DNA from 4 places in the Streptomyces sp. NPDC051738 genome. Region 1 is predicted to be linked to each of the others. Evidence: riboswitches for the same ligand, from Rfam matches in the RefSeq annotation. Region 1 holds a riboswitch; each other region holds the start of a gene.
What was found. Region 1 has a riboswitch for cyclic di-AMP ahead of ACIA8X_RS35930 (transglycosylase SLT domain-containing protein). Riboswitches for the same ligand answer to the same signal wherever they lie in the genome.
Positions count from the first base shown of each region.

Region 1 (4,203 bases):
TCGCACCAGTACCCCGACCGCGGCCTGCCGCCGGGCCCGGCGATCGGCTTCCTCCAGGAGACGTTGCGCTGGTGGGACCACTGGCTGAAGGGCGAGGACACCGGCGTCATGTCCGAGCCCCTGCTGCGCGCGTACGTCAGCGACTCTCACCGCCCTGCCACGGTGTACGCCGAGCTGCCCGGCCGCTGGGTCGGCGAGCCGGCCTGGCCCTCTCCTCACGTGAGCGGGCTGACGTACGCCTTCCAGGGCGCCCCCGTCCTGGTCCGCTCCCCCATGCATACGGGCCTCGACGCCGGCCGTTTCTTTCCCTTCGGCAACGATGCCGACCTGCCGCCCGACCAGCGGGAGGAGGACGGGCGATCGGCGTGCTTCGAGTTCGAAGTGGGCGAGGAGACCTGGGTGTTGGGGCGGCCGAAGGTGCGGCTGCGGCTGACGTCGGAGGTGCCGCGCGGGCAGGTCGTGGCCCGGCTGTGCGACGTGGCGCCCGACGGCTCCTCGACCCTGGTCACGCGGGGCGTGCTGAACCTGTCGGCCCGCCATGGCCGGGATCGTGCGGTGCCGTGGGAGCCGGGGGCCACCGAGGACGTGACCTTCGAGCTGAACGGCATCGGCCACGTCTTCCCGCCCGGTCACCGCATCCGTCTCGCGGTCTCCTCCGCGTACTGGCCGTGGATCTGGCCCCAGCCCGACTCGTCGGCGGGCTTCACCCTCGAACCGGCGGGGAGCTCCCTGGAACTTCCGGTACGCGCACGTGCGTTGGACGGGACAGCGATCGGCTGCGAGGAAACGGAGATCACCTTCGAGGAACCGGAGCAGGCGGAGCCGCTCGGCGTGAACACCCCCATCACGCTGGACGAACCGCGCCCCGAGCGACTCGTCGTACGGGACGTGGCCAAGGGCGAGTGGCGCCTGGAGGTCGACCCTCGCTACGGCGGCACGCGCGTGTACCCCGACGGTCTGGAGTTCACCGAGGACGCCCTGGAGACGTACACGATCAACGAGGCGGACCCCCTGTCGGCCCGCACCCGCTCGGAGTGGTCAATCCGCCTGCACCGCCCGGAGCTGGCGTGGGACGCCACGGTGCACACGCGCTCGGAGATCAGCTGCGGCAAGGAGCACTTCGTCACCTCCAACGAGGTGATCTGCCTGGAGGGCCAAGAGGTACTTTTCCACCGGACATGGGAGAAACGGACTCCACGGACAGCCGGTTAAAGGCGAGTTGGATTCATTGCCCGATTTGCCGCTCTTGTGGATGCCAGTGAGTTGGGTCACGCACGGGTAGTCGCCCACCCTGCCCGGCAGACCGCGTCCCTCCTTGCGCCAAGCGCAAGTTGAGGCTTGGCAACCGCAAAGGATCAAGTGCCCCATACGCACCAGACCATGGTCAACCGGCACGACAGGGGCCACGGCACTTGTTCCGGGCATGTGCTCTCGCATACGTTCCCGCTCGTCGGGCGGACGCCGAATCCTGCCGCCGCCCGATTCACCCACCGACTCACTCACTCACGCACGGCAGGAGCGGGGGACCCAGGTAAGTCGCCGAACCGGCCGCCTTGATGGCGCACCGGCGCGGCTCGGGGTTAAGTCACGCTGCCACCCGGCGGTGCGACCGGGCACCTCCCCGCCCGAACCCGACAGCTCACCTCGCAGGCGCCGGAGAGGAACAGCGCCATGCCCCGAGGCAAGCACCGCCGCCCCCGTACCAGCCCGCTCACCCGCCACGTCATCGCCGCCGGCACCGGCACCGCCGCCCTCGCCCTCCCGCTCCTGAGCGCGACCACCGCGAGCGCCGCAGAGCCGGCCCAGGCCACCGCCCAGGCCACCGCCCCGGCCAAGGTCGGATCCGTCACGTACACCACGAAAAAGGGCGATTCGCTCTACGGAATCGCGGACCGGTACGACGCCCAGGGCGGCTGGAAGCAGCTCTACAAGGACAACCGCAAGGCCATCGGCGACAACCCCCGGCTGATCCACCCGGGCCTCGACCTGAAGGTCCGCGCGACGAAGAAGGCGAGCACGGCGAGCAACACGGCCGACAAGGCGTCCGCCCCCGCCAAGAAGTCCTCCGTCGCCCAGGCGACCCAGGCCTCCGTGAAGACCTTCCCGAACAACCTCGACGGCTGGATCCGCAACGCGCTGGACATCATGGCGCAAAACGGAATTCCGGGATCGTACGAGGGCATTCACCGCAACATCATGCGTGAGTCCTCCGGCAACCCGTCCGCCATCAACAACTGGGACTCCAACGCCGCCAAGGGCACCCCGTCCAAGGGCCTCCTGCAGGTCATCGACCCGACCTTCGCCTCGTATCACGTGCCGGGGACGGTGTACGACCCCTTCGACCCGGTCGCGAACATCGTGGCCGCGTGCAACTACGCGGCCGCGCGATACGGCTCGATCGACAACGTGAACGGGCCCTACTAGGCAAAGACCTGGGCTTACTGGGCGAAATCGGCCAGGCTGCCCACGAACAGTCGCTCGAGGACGACGGCGATGCCGTCGTCCTCGTTCGACAGGGTGATCTCGTCGGCGACCGCCTTGAGTTCGGGGTGCGCGTTGGCCATGGCGACCCCGCGCGCGGCCCAGTCGAACATGGGGATGTCGTTGGGCATGTCCCCGAAGGCGATGGTCTCGTGCGCGCCGAGGCCGAGATGCTCGGCCGCGAGCGCGAGACCGGTCGCCTTGGTGATGCCGCATGGCTGGAGTTCGACGGTCCCGGGCCCCGACATGGTGACCGTAGCGAGGGAGCCGACCACCGAGCGCGCCGTCGCCGCCAACTCGTCGTCCGAGAGGCTGGGATGGCGCAGCAGCACCTTGCTGATCGGCTCGCACCACAGGTCGTCGCGATGCTGGACGCGTACGGCGGGCAGGGTGGGGTGGGGCATCAGATACCCGGGCTCGATGAGCGTGAGGCCGTCGACGCCGTCCTGGTCGACGGCGGCGTACACCTGCCCCACCTCGGCCTCGATCTTGCCGAGCGCGGTCTCCGCCAACTCCCGGTCCAGGGTGACGGACCACAGCAGACGGTCCGCGCCGGCGTCGTACAACTGCGCGCCCTGTCCGCACACCGCGAGCCCCGTGCTGCCCAGGGCGTCGAGGAGCGGCCGCACTCTGGGCGCCGGCCGCCCTGTCACGACGAGGTGCTGTGCACCGGCCGCCGCCACCAGCGCGAGCGCGTCGATGGACCGGTCCGAGAGCGTGTCGTCGCCTCGGAGCAGCGTCCCGTCCAGGTCAGTGGCGATGAGTGAATATGCGATAGGTGCGGCCATGATCAGAGAATACGGACAGGAGGCCCCGTCGACTCGACGCGAACCGGACGGCTGCTGTGTTCACATGTGTTGACACCTGTTCCGGTTGCGGCTCTGGTTCCGCTTCTGTCTCCGGTCCTTTCCCCCGTTCCGCTTCCGGGTGGCAACTTCCCTCCGCTTGTGGCGATTTCACCCCCACGTGGTGCCTGCGGGCTCCTTGATGGTGGTGTTGATTCGGTTGAACATGTTGGTGACGGCGACGGTGAGGATCAGCGCCGACAGTTCCTTCTCGTCGAAGTGGTCGGCCACTTCGTCCCACAACGCGTCCGGCACCGACTCGTGCGAACGGTCCGCGAGCCTCGTCATCGCCTCGGTCAGCTGCAGCGCGGCCCGCTCGGCGTCGGTGAACCAGGGCGCCTCGCGCCAGGCGGAGACCGAGTCGATCCGATCGTCGCTCACCCCCGCCTTGCGCAGATTGGTCGTGTGACCGTGCACACAGGCGCCGCACCCGTTGATCTGGCTGGCGCGCAGCCCGACGATCTCGGCCAGCTCCTGCGACAGGCCACCCTCCCCGATCGCCTGGAAGAGAGTACCGATCCCCTTCATCCCGCCGGACAGGACGTACGCGGGGTTGGTCATCCGTGCCTGCATGGTTCTCGCCTCCTGGGTGAGTGATTCCGTCCTCACTGCACTGACGAAGCGGAGAAGCCAGGTGTGACCGCACTGCGGCGACCTGGTGATTCGCCGGCTCGGCGACGCGATCTCCGCACTGCCCAAGACACGCGACTCACACGTAACGTGTGGCCCGAACACATGGCAATGGCATACGGAGCGGATGAGAGTGAGGCAGCACCCCATGCCCCCCTTCGATCTCCCCGAGGGCGACCCCTTCGGCACGCACAACCTTCCGTACGGCGTCTTCTCCCTCCCCGGCTCGGACTCCGCGCGCAGGATC
Region 1 covers NZ_JBITCM010000020.1:42,682-46,884, forward strand. The annotation lists gene ACIA8X_RS35925 (CocE/NonD family hydrolase) at 1-1,212, shown strand, start outside; cyclic di-AMP (ydaO/yuaA leader) riboswitch at 1,479-1,666, shown strand; gene ACIA8X_RS35930 (transglycosylase SLT domain-containing protein) at 1,672-2,424, shown strand; gene ACIA8X_RS35935 (HAD family hydrolase) at 2,439-3,269, opposite strand; gene ACIA8X_RS35940 (carboxymuconolactone decarboxylase family protein) at 3,438-3,899, opposite strand; gene fahA (fumarylacetoacetase) at 4,105-4,203, shown strand, end outside.

Region 2 (4,203 bases), on a different contig from region 1:
GCTCGACACCGACGCCACCGAGGAGCGCGGTGAGGTGTACGGCTGCGCCCTCGCCTGGTCGGGGTCGTGGCGGATCGCGGTGGCCCAGCTGCCGGACGCGCGCGTGCAGATCACCGGCGGGGTCGGGTACGACGACTCGGGGCTGTTGCGGCTTGCGGCGGGGGAGTCGTTCGTGACGCCGGTCTTCGCCGGGCTGTGGAGCGACGGCGGTTTCGGGGGCGCGAGCCGAGCCTGGCACGCCTACCAGCGCGCCTATGTGATCCCGGACGCCGATCAGGACCGGCCCGTGCTCTTCAACTCCTGGGAGGCGACGGAGTTCGACATCTCCGAGGAGCAGCAGGGCACCCTCGCCCGGCGGGCCGCGGCGATCGGCGTCGAGCTGTTCGTCGTCGACGACGGCTGGTTCGGAGCGCGCACCAGTGACCGCGCCGGGCTCGGCGACTGGACGCCCAACCCGGACCGCTTCCCGTCCGGCCTCAAGCCCCTCGCCGACTACGTGCACGCTCTCGGCATGCAGTTCGGTATCTGGGTCGAGCCGGAAATGGTCAATCCGGACAGCGAGCTGTACCGGGCCCACCCGGACTGGGTGCAGTACCAAGCGGGACGAAGGCGTACGGAATTCCGCAATCAACTCGTACTGAACCTCGCCCGCGACGACGTCCAGGACTATCTCTGGCAGCGGCTGGACGGGCTCCTGTCCAGCGCCCCGATCGACTACGTGAAGTGGGATTTCAACCGTTGTTTCAGCGACGCGGGCTGGCCCGGTGAGCCGTATCCGCAGCGGCTCTGGGTCGACCATGTGCGCGCCTTCTACGCCCTGTTGGACCGGCTGCGGGCCGCCCACCCGGGCGTGGCCTTCGAGTCCTGCTCGGGTGGTGGCGGCCGGATCGACCTGGGCGTGCTGAGCCGCACGGACCAGGTGTGGACTTCCGACAACACCGACCCGCTCGACCGGCTCGCCATCCAGCACGGCTTCAGCCAGATCCATCCGGCGAGGGTCATGGCGGCGTGGGTCACCGACAGCCCGAACAACCAGCTCAACGGCCGGGTCAGCTCCCTCCGGTTCCGGTTCGTGAGCGCCATGGCCGGGGTGCTCGGCGTCGGCGGTGACCTCACACAGTGGACCGAGGACGAGCTCGCCGAGGCGCGGGAATGGGTGGAGCTCTACAAGGAGATCCGGCATCTGGTGCAGCGTGGGGACCTCTATCGGCTGAGGCCCCCGCGGGGCGGGCTGAGCGCGGTGCAGTACGTGCTCGGCGACGAGACGGTCGTGCTCGCCTGGCTCCAGGCGCAGAGCTACGGCGAGGCCGTGCCGGCGCTGCGGCTGCGTGGGCTCGACCCGACGGCATCGTACGAATGCCGTGAAACGGGCAAAGTTCACCGAGGTGCCGTATTGCTGCATCACGGGCTTCACGCCGATGTGCGCGGCGACCTCGATGCGACGGTTATCCGCCTGCGTCGCATCTAGGGTTTCTGTCCGAATTGGCACATTCATTCCAACTCGCTCTGGAGTAAAGGAAGCTGGAGCGGAGTCACGTGAGGAGCGTCATATTCGTGACCGTGCGTCGCCCGTCATGTTCACGTAATCCACATGCTTTTCAAGGGGTTTTGAGTCGGGCGACGTACCCATAATTCACGCAGGGTCACCGGTAATTCCCACAAGGGATCAACAGGAACGCATTCGGGCGGAACCTCTCACTTGTTCCCATGCGTCTTCCTCGCTTACGTTCGCCACCAATCCGGACGGACGCCTAATCCTGCCGCCGACCGGATCCCGCGAAAACTCACCCGTGTACGGCAGGAGCGGGGGACCCACAGGTACAACCGCCTGTTCCGGTCTCCGGAACGGCTTGGGGTCAAGTCGCGTCCCCACGCGACCGGGCATCTCCAGCCCGCACCCGACAGCTCACCTCGCAGGCGCCGGAGAGGAATTCGCCATGCCCGCGAAGGGTAAGCACCGCCGCCCGAAGTCCCTGCGCTTCACCCGCTCCATCGCCGTCGCCGGAACCGGCGGAGCCGCTCTCGCTCTCCCGCTCATCGGGGCCACCGGTGCCCACGCCGCTCCTTTGCAGTCCGTTTCGGAAAAGGCCGTTCAGACTCTGCCGACCACCGGCAAGGAGGTGGCCGAGAAGAAGGCCGCCGAGAAGAAGGGCGCGGACCGGAAGACGGGTACGCGGACGTATTCCGTGAAGGTCGGCGACTACCTTTCGAAGATCGCGAACGAGCAGAACGTCAGCGGTGGCTGGAAGAAGCTCTACGCCGACAACCGTGAGGCCGTCGGCGAGGACCCGTCGCTGATCCACCCCGGTCTGAAGCTCAGCATCGGCGGCAAGAAGGCCGCGACGAGCGCCCCCAAGTCGCCGTCCGCTTCCTCGCCTTCGTCCTCCTCGTCTTCGCCCTCGAAGTCGTCCACGGATGCGTCCGCCTCGAAGTCCTCCGCCTCGACGACGACCAAGGCCGACCAGAGCGCCGACACCGTCGGCACCGCCAGCGGCTTCAGCGCCCCCCTCTCCACGGCCGCCGTCGGCACCGCGTACAAGGTGGCGGGCAGCATGTGGTCCAGCGGCTACCACACCGGCGTCGACTTCTCCGCGGTGACCGGCACCCCGCTGAAGGCGGTCGGCGCGGGCACCGTCGTCTCCGCCGGTTGGGGCGGCGCGTACGGCAACCAGGTCGTCATCCAGCTCGCCGACGGCTACTACGCCCAGTACGCCCACCTTTCCTCGCTCTCCGTCTCGGCCGGTCAGACCGTGACCGCGGGGCAGCAGGTCGGCCTCTCCGGTGCGACCGGCAATGTGACCGGCCCGCACCTGCACTTCGAGATCCGCACCACGCCGGACTACGGCTCGGACGTGGACCCGGTCGCCTACCTCCGCTCCAAGGGCGTCGCCATCGGCTGACCCCGCCGCCGACTGCCTCGCCTGACACGCAACCGAAGGCCGGACCCCGATCCCCGGGTCCGGCCTTCGGTGTTGGCGCGCGGTGTCGGCGATGGGCGCGGCGTCCGGGTGCGCCTGTTCATGATCGCGGCATTGCGATCTTGTGGCAGGCGCGTCCAGGGCGTCGACAGTGAGGGGAGAGCGAGGACAGAGTGGTGTCCGTAGTGCTGCAAGCGCTTTCTGCCGCAACGGCGCGCACGCCGACGACACCGCCGCCGTGGTCGAGGAACTCGCCGACAGGCTGATCGCCCCTCTCGCAAAGGAGCTCCAGTGCACGCCAATCGACGCCGAAGAATCGGCGCCGTCGCCGCGGCGGCCCTGCTCGCCGGGCTGTTCTCCGCGCCCGCCGGTCACGCCGCCGAGCCGCTCCGGACCGTGGAGAACCTCGACCGGGGGCTGGTCGCCGTACCTTCCGGTGAGGGCACCTTCCTCAGCTGGCGCCTGCTCGGCACCGAGTACGCGCGGTACGGCAACGCCGTCGCCTTCCACGTGTACAAGAACGGGCGCCGACTGAACCGAGCGCCGGTCATCAACTCCACGACGTACAAGGACAACACCCGCGGCGTGGGCACGTACACCGTGCGAGCCGTGATCAACGGGCACGAGAGGAAGGTCAGTTCGGCCGCCCTCGACTTCTCGCGGGGCTACGCCGAGATCCCGCTCGCCACCGCCGACGGCTACGTAGTGCAGCACGCCTGGCCCGGCGACCTCGACGGCGACGGACGCTACGAACTCGTCGTGAGCCGCCTCTCCCAGACCCGCGACAAGCCCGACCTGCTGGAGGCGTACACCCTCACCGGTGAGCGGCTGTGGCGCGTGGACCTCGGTCCCGGCTCGTACACACAGGTGGGCGGGAACGGCGCCAACGACCCCGCGCCCGCCGCGATCAGCGGTTCGACGGCGATCGGCGGATACCGCAACGACGACAACGTCACCGTGTACGACCTCGACAGCGACGGGAAGGCCGAGGTGCTGGTGCACACGGCCGACGGGACGACCTTCGCGGACGGGGCCAGGGTCACCGCCTCCTCACCCGCGAACCAGTTCGTCTCGGTGATCGACGGCACGACCGGCACCGAGCGCACCCGGCAGCCCGTCCCCGACGACTTAGTCTCGGACGGCCCCTCCGGCGGCCACTTCGGCATCGCCTACCTCGACGGCCAACACCCGAGCCTGGTCACCAAGTTGGTCACGCGGGTCGGTGCCAAGCGCGGTGTCTTCCGGATCCTCTTCCAGACCTGGGACTTCAACGGCACGGACCTGA
Region 2 covers NZ_JBITCM010000022.1:31,509-35,711, forward strand. The annotation lists gene ACIA8X_RS37700 (alpha-galactosidase) at 1-1,468, shown strand, start outside; cyclic di-AMP (ydaO/yuaA leader) riboswitch at 1,776-1,933, shown strand; gene ACIA8X_RS37705 (LysM peptidoglycan-binding domain-containing M23 family metallopeptidase) at 1,938-2,900, shown strand; gene ACIA8X_RS37710 (hypothetical protein) at 3,210-4,203, shown strand, end outside.
Region 2: another riboswitch for cyclic di-AMP. It lies ahead of ACIA8X_RS37705 (LysM peptidoglycan-binding domain-containing M23 family metallopeptidase); the one in region 1 lies ahead of ACIA8X_RS35930 (transglycosylase SLT domain-containing protein).

Region 3 (4,203 bases), on a different contig from region 1:
GGCGCCACCGTCATAGCGCCCGTCGTGGAGGAGACGGCCAAAGCGGCCGCCGTGCTTCTCGTCTTTCTCTTCCGCCGCCGTGACTTCACCGGGATAGTCGACGGCGTAGTCATAGCCGGCGTCACCGCCACCGGTTTCGCCTTCACCGAGAACATCCTCTACCTCGGCACCGCCTTCGGCACCGACCAGCTCGCCGGCGACAGCGGCATCGCCTCGGTCACCGCGGCGACCTTCTTCGTCCGCGTCATCATGTCGCCCTTCGCGCACCCGCTCTTCACCGTCCTCACCGGCATCGGTTTCGGCATCGCCGCCCTGTCGGGCCCGCGACAGCCGGTGCGCCGCGTTCTCCTCCCGCTCCTCGGTCTCCTGCTCGCCATGGGCATGCACGCCCTGTGGAACGGCTCGTCGGCCTTCGGCGAGTTCGGGTTCTTCGCCGTGTACGCCGCCTTCATGGTGCCCGCGTTCGGACTGCTGACCTGGCTGGTGATCTGGACCCGGCAGCGCGAGCTGAGGACCGTGCGCGAGGAGCTGCCCGCGTATGTCGTCGCCGGGTGGCTCACGCCGGTCGAGCCGTTCGCGCTCGGGTCGATGCGGGCACGGCGGGTGGCCCGGCAGTACGCGCGGCAGCGTGGCGGGCGTACGGCGGCCCGGGCGGTGGCGCAGTACGAGGCGTACGCCACGTCGCTGGCCTTCCTGCGGCACCGGGGGCGGCGCGGGCGGGCCGGCGCCGACTTCGTCGTACGGGAACAGGAGCTGTTGCACGAGCTGTGGGGACGCCGGGGGTTCGCGCGACCGGCGCTGGAACACGCGGCCGCCGCGCAGCCTCGGTCTGCGCACCGATACGGGCATGGGTACGGGTACGGGTACGGGGCGCCGGGTCAGTGGCAGGTGTACGGGCAGGGGCACGCCGCCCCGTACGGACCGGCGCAGGGCGCCCCATACGGACCTGCGCAGGGTGCCCCGTACGGTCCGGCGGCGCCGTATCCCGCGTACAACCCGTATCGCACGTGAGGCGGACCGCGAGGACAGTCGTCCTGTGGCTGCTGGCCCTGGCCGCCGTCGCGTTCGCCCTCACTGTCGTCTGGGGCTTCATCCGGCTCGACGACGACCTCGACAACCCCAAGGGCGGTTTCTCGGGCTGGCAGTGCGCGAGCCGGTCCGGCACCTGCGAACCCTGAAAACCTGTGCGACCCGGCCTCCTGTGAGGAAGGCCGGGCCGTCAACGTCCTTGTGCGATCAGGAGATTGCCCTCAGGGCGTGAGCCCCTTGCCGCGCAGCCACGCCAGCGGGTCGATGCCGCTGGTGCTGCCGTCGGGGTGCACCTCAAGGTGGAGGTGGGCGCCGGTGACGTTGCCGGTGGCGCCCACGCGGCCGATGACGTCGCCGGTGTTGACCTTCTGGCCGACGCTCACGCTGATCGAGGACTGGTGGGCGAACCACAGCTCGGTGCCGTCGTCGAGGGTGAGCACGGTCTTGTAGCCGTACGACCCGTCCCAGCCGGCGAACGTGACGGTGCCGGAGTGCACCGCCTTGATCAGCGTGCCGGACGGAGCGGCGAAGTCGAGGCCCGTGTGGTAGCCGGAGGACCAGTAGGCGCCGGCCTGACCGAAGGTCGAGGTGATGGTGTACGAGGAGGTCGGCAGCGTGAACTGCTTGGCCAGCTCGGCGAGGCGCGCGGCCTCGGCCTTCTGGCGGGCCTCCTCCTCGGCCTCGGCCTTCGCGGCGGCGGCCTTGGCCTTGGCCTCCTGCTCCGCCTTGGCGGCCGCTGCGGCGGCCTCCTTCTCGGCGGCGGCGACCGCTGCGGCGGCGGCCTTGCTCTCGACCTGGTCCTGCTGCTGCTCGACCTGGGCGATGATCCGGGCCCGCAGCGCCTCACCGGCGTCGCCGGTGTCCTGCGTGGTCTGCTCGGTCGCGGTGCCCATGGTGCTCAGGGCCGTCCCGGTGTCCTCGGCGGCCGCGGTGGAGTCGTCGGATATCAGGGGCAGGTCGGGCATGGTGATCGCGACCGGCGGCTTGCCGCTCTGCGCGGTGGCCATGCCGCCCGCGCCGACCGCGGCTATGACGCCGACGCCGAGAACCGTGGAGCTGCGCGCGAGTCCCCCGCCGCGCTGCTTGGCGACGCGATGCCTGCCACGTATCGGACGAATGGACTCCGCGGTGGGGTTCCACTCCTCGAAGGGGCCCTCGTCGGTGCGGTAGCTGTCGTAGCCGAAGGTGTTGTCACTGCGCTGACTCGGCACGAACGGGGCTTGCGTAGCAGGCCTGTTGGACGCCACGTGGGCGTGCTCCTTTCCTTCCTTCTCGCCTACCGGGTTAGCTGACGGGTTCGGAGCAGGAAGGTCTCCTACGCGCGTATACCAACCGTGCTTCCACGGCGGAATCCGTGCGATTCACCCCAGGGTGGTGGTTCCCCGGCTCCCTTGCGGGACTCGGCGCGTGCGCACGGAGCCGTCTCTTGTGACGGCTGGGACAACCGCGCTGCGTTATCGAACGTTAATAGACCCGGGGTGTGGATTCCAAGCTGTTCCGCTTGATCATTAACGATTTTCGCCCGGACTTACAGGTCACGAGCGGGCCAAATCGGGCGAGTTGGCCAGGACTCAGGAGTCACACAGGTATTGACGGTATGTCAGTTGTTATGCGGAGGGCGGTCGCCCGATCACCCTTGGTGAGAAGGATCAAGGGGAGTGGGTCACGGTCGTCGCCGTACGGCGATGAGCGCCATGTCGTCCGCCATCCCTCCCCCGGAGTGCCGGCGCACGTCCGCCGCGAGCACGCCGATCCTCTCGGCCGGCTCGCGGCACGCGTTGGCCCGCCCCGCGAGCCCCACCTCGGGGTCGTAGTACCGTCCGCCCTCGTCCCGTGCCTCGCTCATCCCGTCGGTGTACAGCAGCAGCGTGGCCTCGCTCGGGAAGCCGGCGTCCTGGGCCCGGTCGGGCCACGCGCCGAGCTCGCCCATGCCGAGGGGCAGCGCGGGCTCGACGGCATGCAGCGCGCGCACCGCGCCGTCGGCGTACAGCAGCAGGGGCGGCGGATGCCCGCGGTTGACGAGGCGGACGGCGCTGTCGCCGTGCGGCAGTTCGGCGAGCACGACGGTGGTGAACCCCTCGTCGGCCTCGATCCCCTCGCCCCGGGCGCGCTCGCGGGCGGCCAGCGCCCGCTCCAGTCGCTGGGCGACCGCCTCCAGCGTGGCCTCCTGCTCGGCGGCCTCACGAAAGGCCCCGATGACGACGGCGACGGCGCCCACCGCCCCCATGCCCTTGCCGCGCACGTCCCCCACGATGACCCGAACGCCGTGCGGGCTGTCCTGCACGGCGTACAGGTCGCCGCCGATGGAGGCGCCCTCCTGCGCCGCCTCGTACCGCGCCGCGATCTGGAAGCCGCCGATCCGCTGGGCGGGTTCGGGCAGTACGGCGCGCTGGGCCGCCTCGGCGATCTCGCGAGCGGAGGCGAGGCGCTCGTCGCTGCGGCGGACCAGGAGGTTGATGAGAACGGCGAGCACGGAGACGACCACCACGGTGACCAGCTCGGTGATCAGCTCCGCCCGGGGGAGGGCGCCGTGCACGACACGGAGCGCGAGCAGGACGAGGACGGCGGTGATGCCCGTGAGGATCGTGCCGCGCTGCGAGTAGAGCGGGGCGGCGACCAGGGGCGCGGCGGTGAAGAAGGGCGCGCCGGTGAGGCCGGTGGGCGTGACGTAGTCGTACACGCTCCCGGCGCCGATCAACAGGGCCGGGAGCAGCCGGACGAACCGGCGTGCGTACGAGATCCGCCGTTCCTCCACGTGACCAGGGTTGCCGAGGTGGGGGTGGGGAGCGAGCGGGGAGGTCCGACCGGACGAGCGGACGGACACCAGTCACGAGAGAAACACTCAGGGCCGGAACTGACTGATCAGTTCCGGCCCTGAGTCTTCAGTAGCGGGGACAGGATTTGAACCTGCGACCTCTGGGTTATGAGCCCAGCGAGCTACCGAGCTGCTCCACCCCGCGGCGATGACCTAACAGTACCCCATCCGCAGGACCGAAAGCACACGGGTTTCCCCCGACGCCGCTGATGAGAGCCGGATCACTCAGTCCGGCAGGTGGTCGTTCGGTGCCTTCGCCCGGTCCTCGTACTCCGGCAGGACCACGACATCCACGCCCTCCCCCGCCAGTACGCCGCTCCCGTCGGCCCCCGTCACGAACGTGTCCGGCTCCCGCCAGG
Region 3 covers NZ_JBITCM010000026.1:109,663-113,865, reverse strand. The annotation lists gene ACIA8X_RS41055 (PrsW family intramembrane metalloprotease) at 1-1,011, shown strand, start outside; gene ACIA8X_RS41050 (hypothetical protein) at 1,008-1,178, shown strand; gene ACIA8X_RS41045 (M23 family metallopeptidase) at 1,251-2,276, opposite strand; cyclic di-AMP (ydaO/yuaA leader) riboswitch at 2,288-2,445, opposite strand; gene ACIA8X_RS41040 (PP2C family protein-serine/threonine phosphatase) at 2,693-3,784, opposite strand; tRNA gene ACIA8X_RS41035 (tRNA-Met) at 3,916-3,989, opposite strand; gene ACIA8X_RS41030 (dihydrofolate reductase family protein) at 4,070-4,203, opposite strand, start outside.
Region 3: another riboswitch for cyclic di-AMP. It lies ahead of ACIA8X_RS41045 (M23 family metallopeptidase); the one in region 1 lies ahead of ACIA8X_RS35930 (transglycosylase SLT domain-containing protein).

Region 4 (4,203 bases), on a different contig from region 1:
CAGGCGATCTTGTGGCGCAGCTGGGTCAGCGTCGAGGTCAGCGCGGGGCTGCCGGAGGCCTGGGCCAGCGTCTCGTGGAACCAGCCGCCCAGGGAGCGCAGATCCTCGCTGTTTCCCCGCCTGGCCCGCTCCTGGCCCAGCCTGACCAGGCCGCGCAGCACCTTCAGATGGGCCTCGGTGCGCCGCTGGGCGGCCCGGGCGGCGCCGAGCGGCTCCAGGAGGGTGCGCATCTCCAGCAGGTCGGCGGCCTCCCGCTCGGTCGGTTCGGCGACGCACGCGCCCGCGTGCCTCCGGGTCACCACGAAGCCCTCCGCCTCCAGGGTGCGCAGGGCCTCCCGCACGGGGACGCGGGAGACGCCGTAGCGGCGCGCGAGGAGTTCCTCGGTGAGCCGGCCGCCACGCTCGTAGACACCGGCGACGATGTCGTCCCGGATCGCCGTGCACACCGAATGCGCCGGAATACGCATGACCGACCTCCGCCTTAATCCCCGTGAAACGTCGACGAATGACGTGTGTTCAGTGACTCTATTGCAACCGGCCGGAATTTCCGACGGCGGGCCGGAATCCATGGATATTTTTTGGACAGCAGGGGTTGCGAAACGCCGAAAGCCCCGGCTCGGGGAGCCGGGGCTTCGGGGAACGGAGTGCGCGTCGGGGAGGCGTCAGAGGTTCACGCCGTGCGAGCGGAGGTAGGAGACGGGGTCGATGTCGGAGCCGTACTCCGCCGTCGTGCGGGCCTCGAAGTGCAGATGAGGTCCGGTGACGTTGCCGGTGGCGCCGGACAGGCCGATCTGCTGGCCCGGGGTGACGGTCTGGCCCACCGAGACGCCGAGGGACGACATGTGGCCGTACTGGGTGTACGTGCCGTCGTTCATCTTGATCACGACCTGGTTGCCGTACGACCCTCCCCAGCCGGCCTCCACGACGGTGCCGGAGCCGACCGCGTGGACGGACGTGCCGCTGGCGGCGTGGAAGTCGACGCCCGTGTGGCTGCCGGAGGACCAGACGGCACCGCCGGCCTTGTAGCCGGTGGAGACGTACGAGCCCGAGATCGGGGCGACGTAGGACAGCAGGCGCTTGCGCTCGGCCTCGCGGGCGGCGCGCTCCTTGGCCTCGCGCTCCTTCTCGGCCTTCTCGGCCGCCTTCTTGCGCGCGGCCTCCTGGGCGGCCTTCTTCAGGGCCGCGGCCTCCTGGGCGGCCTGCTCCTGCGCGGCGGCCTGGGCGTCGATCTGGTCGGCGATCGAGTTGTCGACGCTGATGACGGGGATGAGGCCGGTCTGCTCGGCGGCGGGCTCCGCGGCGAGCGCGGGGGCGGCCAGGGTGCCTATGACGCCGGTGGCGGTGAGAGCGGCGACTCCCGCCGCACGGGCGGTGGAGCGCTCGATCCGGCTGGGACGACGGTGCTTCCCGGTGGGACGGCTCGTCCCGGTGGCGCAGCTGAACGCCATGAAGTGGCTGGTCCTTTCCTTCCTTCTCGCCTACCGGGTTAGCTGACGGGTTCGGAGCAGGAAGGTCTCCTACGGGCCCCCTCGCTCACGCGCGGGCGTCCGATTCACCCCAGGGACTACGGGTGGGTCCCCGGCTCCCCTGGCTCGCGCCGTAGGGGGACTCGGCGATGACTGTCCGGTGCCGCGGGCGCGGCGCACTGCCTGACGGACAGCCCGGAAGACGCTAAGCGGGACGTCTTTCAATCCCCAAACGGATCGCGGCTTTTGTAGCGCATCCCACAGGCCAGACAGGCAACCTCTCCCTCAATTCGGGCATAAGGGAGCCCTGGTGACTCTCCGGTCACCAGGGCCCCTACGCGCGCGCCGTCGGCCGGCGCTGTGTCGGTCCTCTACTCGGCCGACACGACGGTGACTTCACCGATGCCGAGGGCCTCGACGGGCTCCCGGATCTCGGCCGCGTCGCCGACGAGGATCGTCACCAGACGGTCCGCCGGGAAGGCGCTCACCGCCGCGGCGGTGGCCTCGACGGTGCCGGTCGCGGCGAGCTGCTGGTACAGCGTCGCCTGGTAGTCGTCGGGCAGGTGCTGCTCGACCTGGTCGGCCAGCGTGTTCGCCACGGAGGCGGCGGTCTCGTACTTCAGCGGCGCCACCCCGACGAGGTTCTGCACGGCGAAGTCCCGCTCGGCGTCGGTGAGGCCACCGTCTGCGACGCCCCGCAGCACCGTCCAGAGGTCCTGCAGCGCGGGACCGGTGTTCGGGGTGTCGACGGAGCCGCTGATGGCCAGCATCGCCGCGCCCGTGCCGTCCGGGGCCGAGCGCATGACCTGCCCGAACGCGCGCACACCGTAGGTGTAGCCCTTCTCCTCGCGCAGGACCTTGTCCAGGCGTGAGGTGAGGGTGCCGCCGAGGCAGTACGTGCCGAGCACCTGCGCGGGCCACACGCGGTCGTGCCGGTCGGGGCCGATCCGGCCGATCAGCAGCTGCGTCTGGACGGAACCGGGGCGGTCCACGATGACGACGCGGCCGGTGTCGTCCGCCGTCACCGGCGGGACGGGCCGCGGCTCGGCCGGGGAGCCGGTCCAGGCGCCGAGGGTGTCGCCGAGCAGGGCGTCGAGGTCGACTCCGGTGAGGTCGCCGACGACCACCACGGTGGAGGTGGCGGGGCGGACGTGCCGCTCGTAGAAGGCGCGTACGCCCGCGGAGTCGATGCCCGCGACCGTGTCCTCGGTGCCCTGGCGCGGGCGGGACATGCGCGAGGTCGCCGGGAACAGCTCCTTGGAGAGCTCCTTGGCGGCGCGGCGCGAGGGGTTGGCCATCTCGTGCGGGATCTCGTCGAGCCGGTTGCGCACCAGGCGCTCGACCTCGGCATCGTCGAACGCGGGTGCCCTGAGGGCATCGGCGAGCAGGCCGAGCGCCTTGGGCAGGCGGGAGACGGGCACTTCGAGGCTGACCCGGACACCGGGGTGGTCGGCGAACGCGTCGAGGGTGGCGCCGCAGCGCTCCAGCTCGGCGGCGAACTCCTCCGCCGTGTGCTTGTCGGTGCCCTCGGAGAGGGCACGCGCCATGATCGTGGCGATGCCGTCGAGGCCCTTCGGCTCGGCGTCCAGGGGCGTGTCCAGGAGCACCTCGACGGCTACGACCTGCTGGCCGGGGCGGTGGCAGCGCAGGACCGTCAGGCCGTTGTCCAGCTTGCCGCGCTCGGGTGCCGGGAACGCCCAGGGCCGGGCCTCGCCGGCCTGGGGCTGCGGGTGGAACTCCATGCTGGCGAGCTCGGTCACTGCGCCGACTCCTCGTTCTCGTCGGTGGTCTCGGCGTCCTCGGCCTGGGTCGGCTCGTACACGAGCACCGCGCGGTTGTCGGGGCGCAGACGGGCCTTGGCGACCGCCTTGACCTCCTCGGCGGTGACGTCGAGGACACGCTGTACGGCGGTGAACGCAAGCTGCGGGTCGCCGAACAGGACGGCGTACCGGCACAGTTCGTCGGCGCGGCCCGCGACGGTGCCGAGCCGGTCCAGCCACTCGCGCTCCAGCTGGGCCTGCGCGCGCTCCATCTCCTCGGCGGTGGGGCCCTCCGCCGCGAAGCGGGCGAGCTCCTCGTCGACGGCCGCCTCGATCACGGGGACCTCGACGTCGCCGGAGGTCTTCACGTCCAGCCAGCCCAGGGAGGGCGCACCGGCCAGGCGCAGCAGACCGAACCCGGCCGCCACGGCCGTACGGTCGCGGCGTACGAGCCGGTTGTAGAGGCGCGAGGACTCGCCGCCGCCGAGGACCGTCAGCGCGAGGTCGGCCGCGTCGGCGTCGCGCGTGCCGTCCTCCGGGAGCCGGTAGGCGGCCATCATCGCGCGCGCGGGGACGTTCTCCTCGACGACCTCGCGCAGCTGCTCGCCGATGGTCTCGGGCAGCGAGCCGTCGCGCGGCTCGGGCTTGCCGTCGTGGGCCGGGATGGTGCCGAAGTACTTCTCGACCCAGGCGAGCGTCTGCTCCGGGTCGATGTCGCCGACGATCGACAGGACGGCGTTGTTGGGCGCGTAGTAGGTGCGGAAGAACGCGCGGGCGTCCTCCAGGCTGGCCGCGTCCAGGTCAGCCATCGAGCCGATCGGCGTGTGGTGGTACGGGTGTCCGTCGGGGTACGACAGCGCGGTCAGCTTCTCGAAGGCGGTGCCGTACGGGACGTTGTCGTAGCGCTGGCGGCGCTCGTTCTTGACGACGTCCCGCTGGTTCTCCAGGCCCTCCTCGTCGAGCGCCACCAGGAGGCT
Region 4 covers NZ_JBITCM010000017.1:161,523-165,725, forward strand. The annotation lists gene ACIA8X_RS33990 (GntR family transcriptional regulator) at 1-467, opposite strand, end outside; gene ACIA8X_RS33995 (M23 family metallopeptidase) at 663-1,448, opposite strand; cyclic di-AMP (ydaO/yuaA leader) riboswitch at 1,462-1,625, opposite strand; gene ACIA8X_RS34000 (M16 family metallopeptidase) at 1,838-3,226, opposite strand; gene ACIA8X_RS34005 (M16 family metallopeptidase) at 3,223-4,203, opposite strand, start outside.
Region 4: another riboswitch for cyclic di-AMP. It lies ahead of ACIA8X_RS33995 (M23 family metallopeptidase); the one in region 1 lies ahead of ACIA8X_RS35930 (transglycosylase SLT domain-containing protein).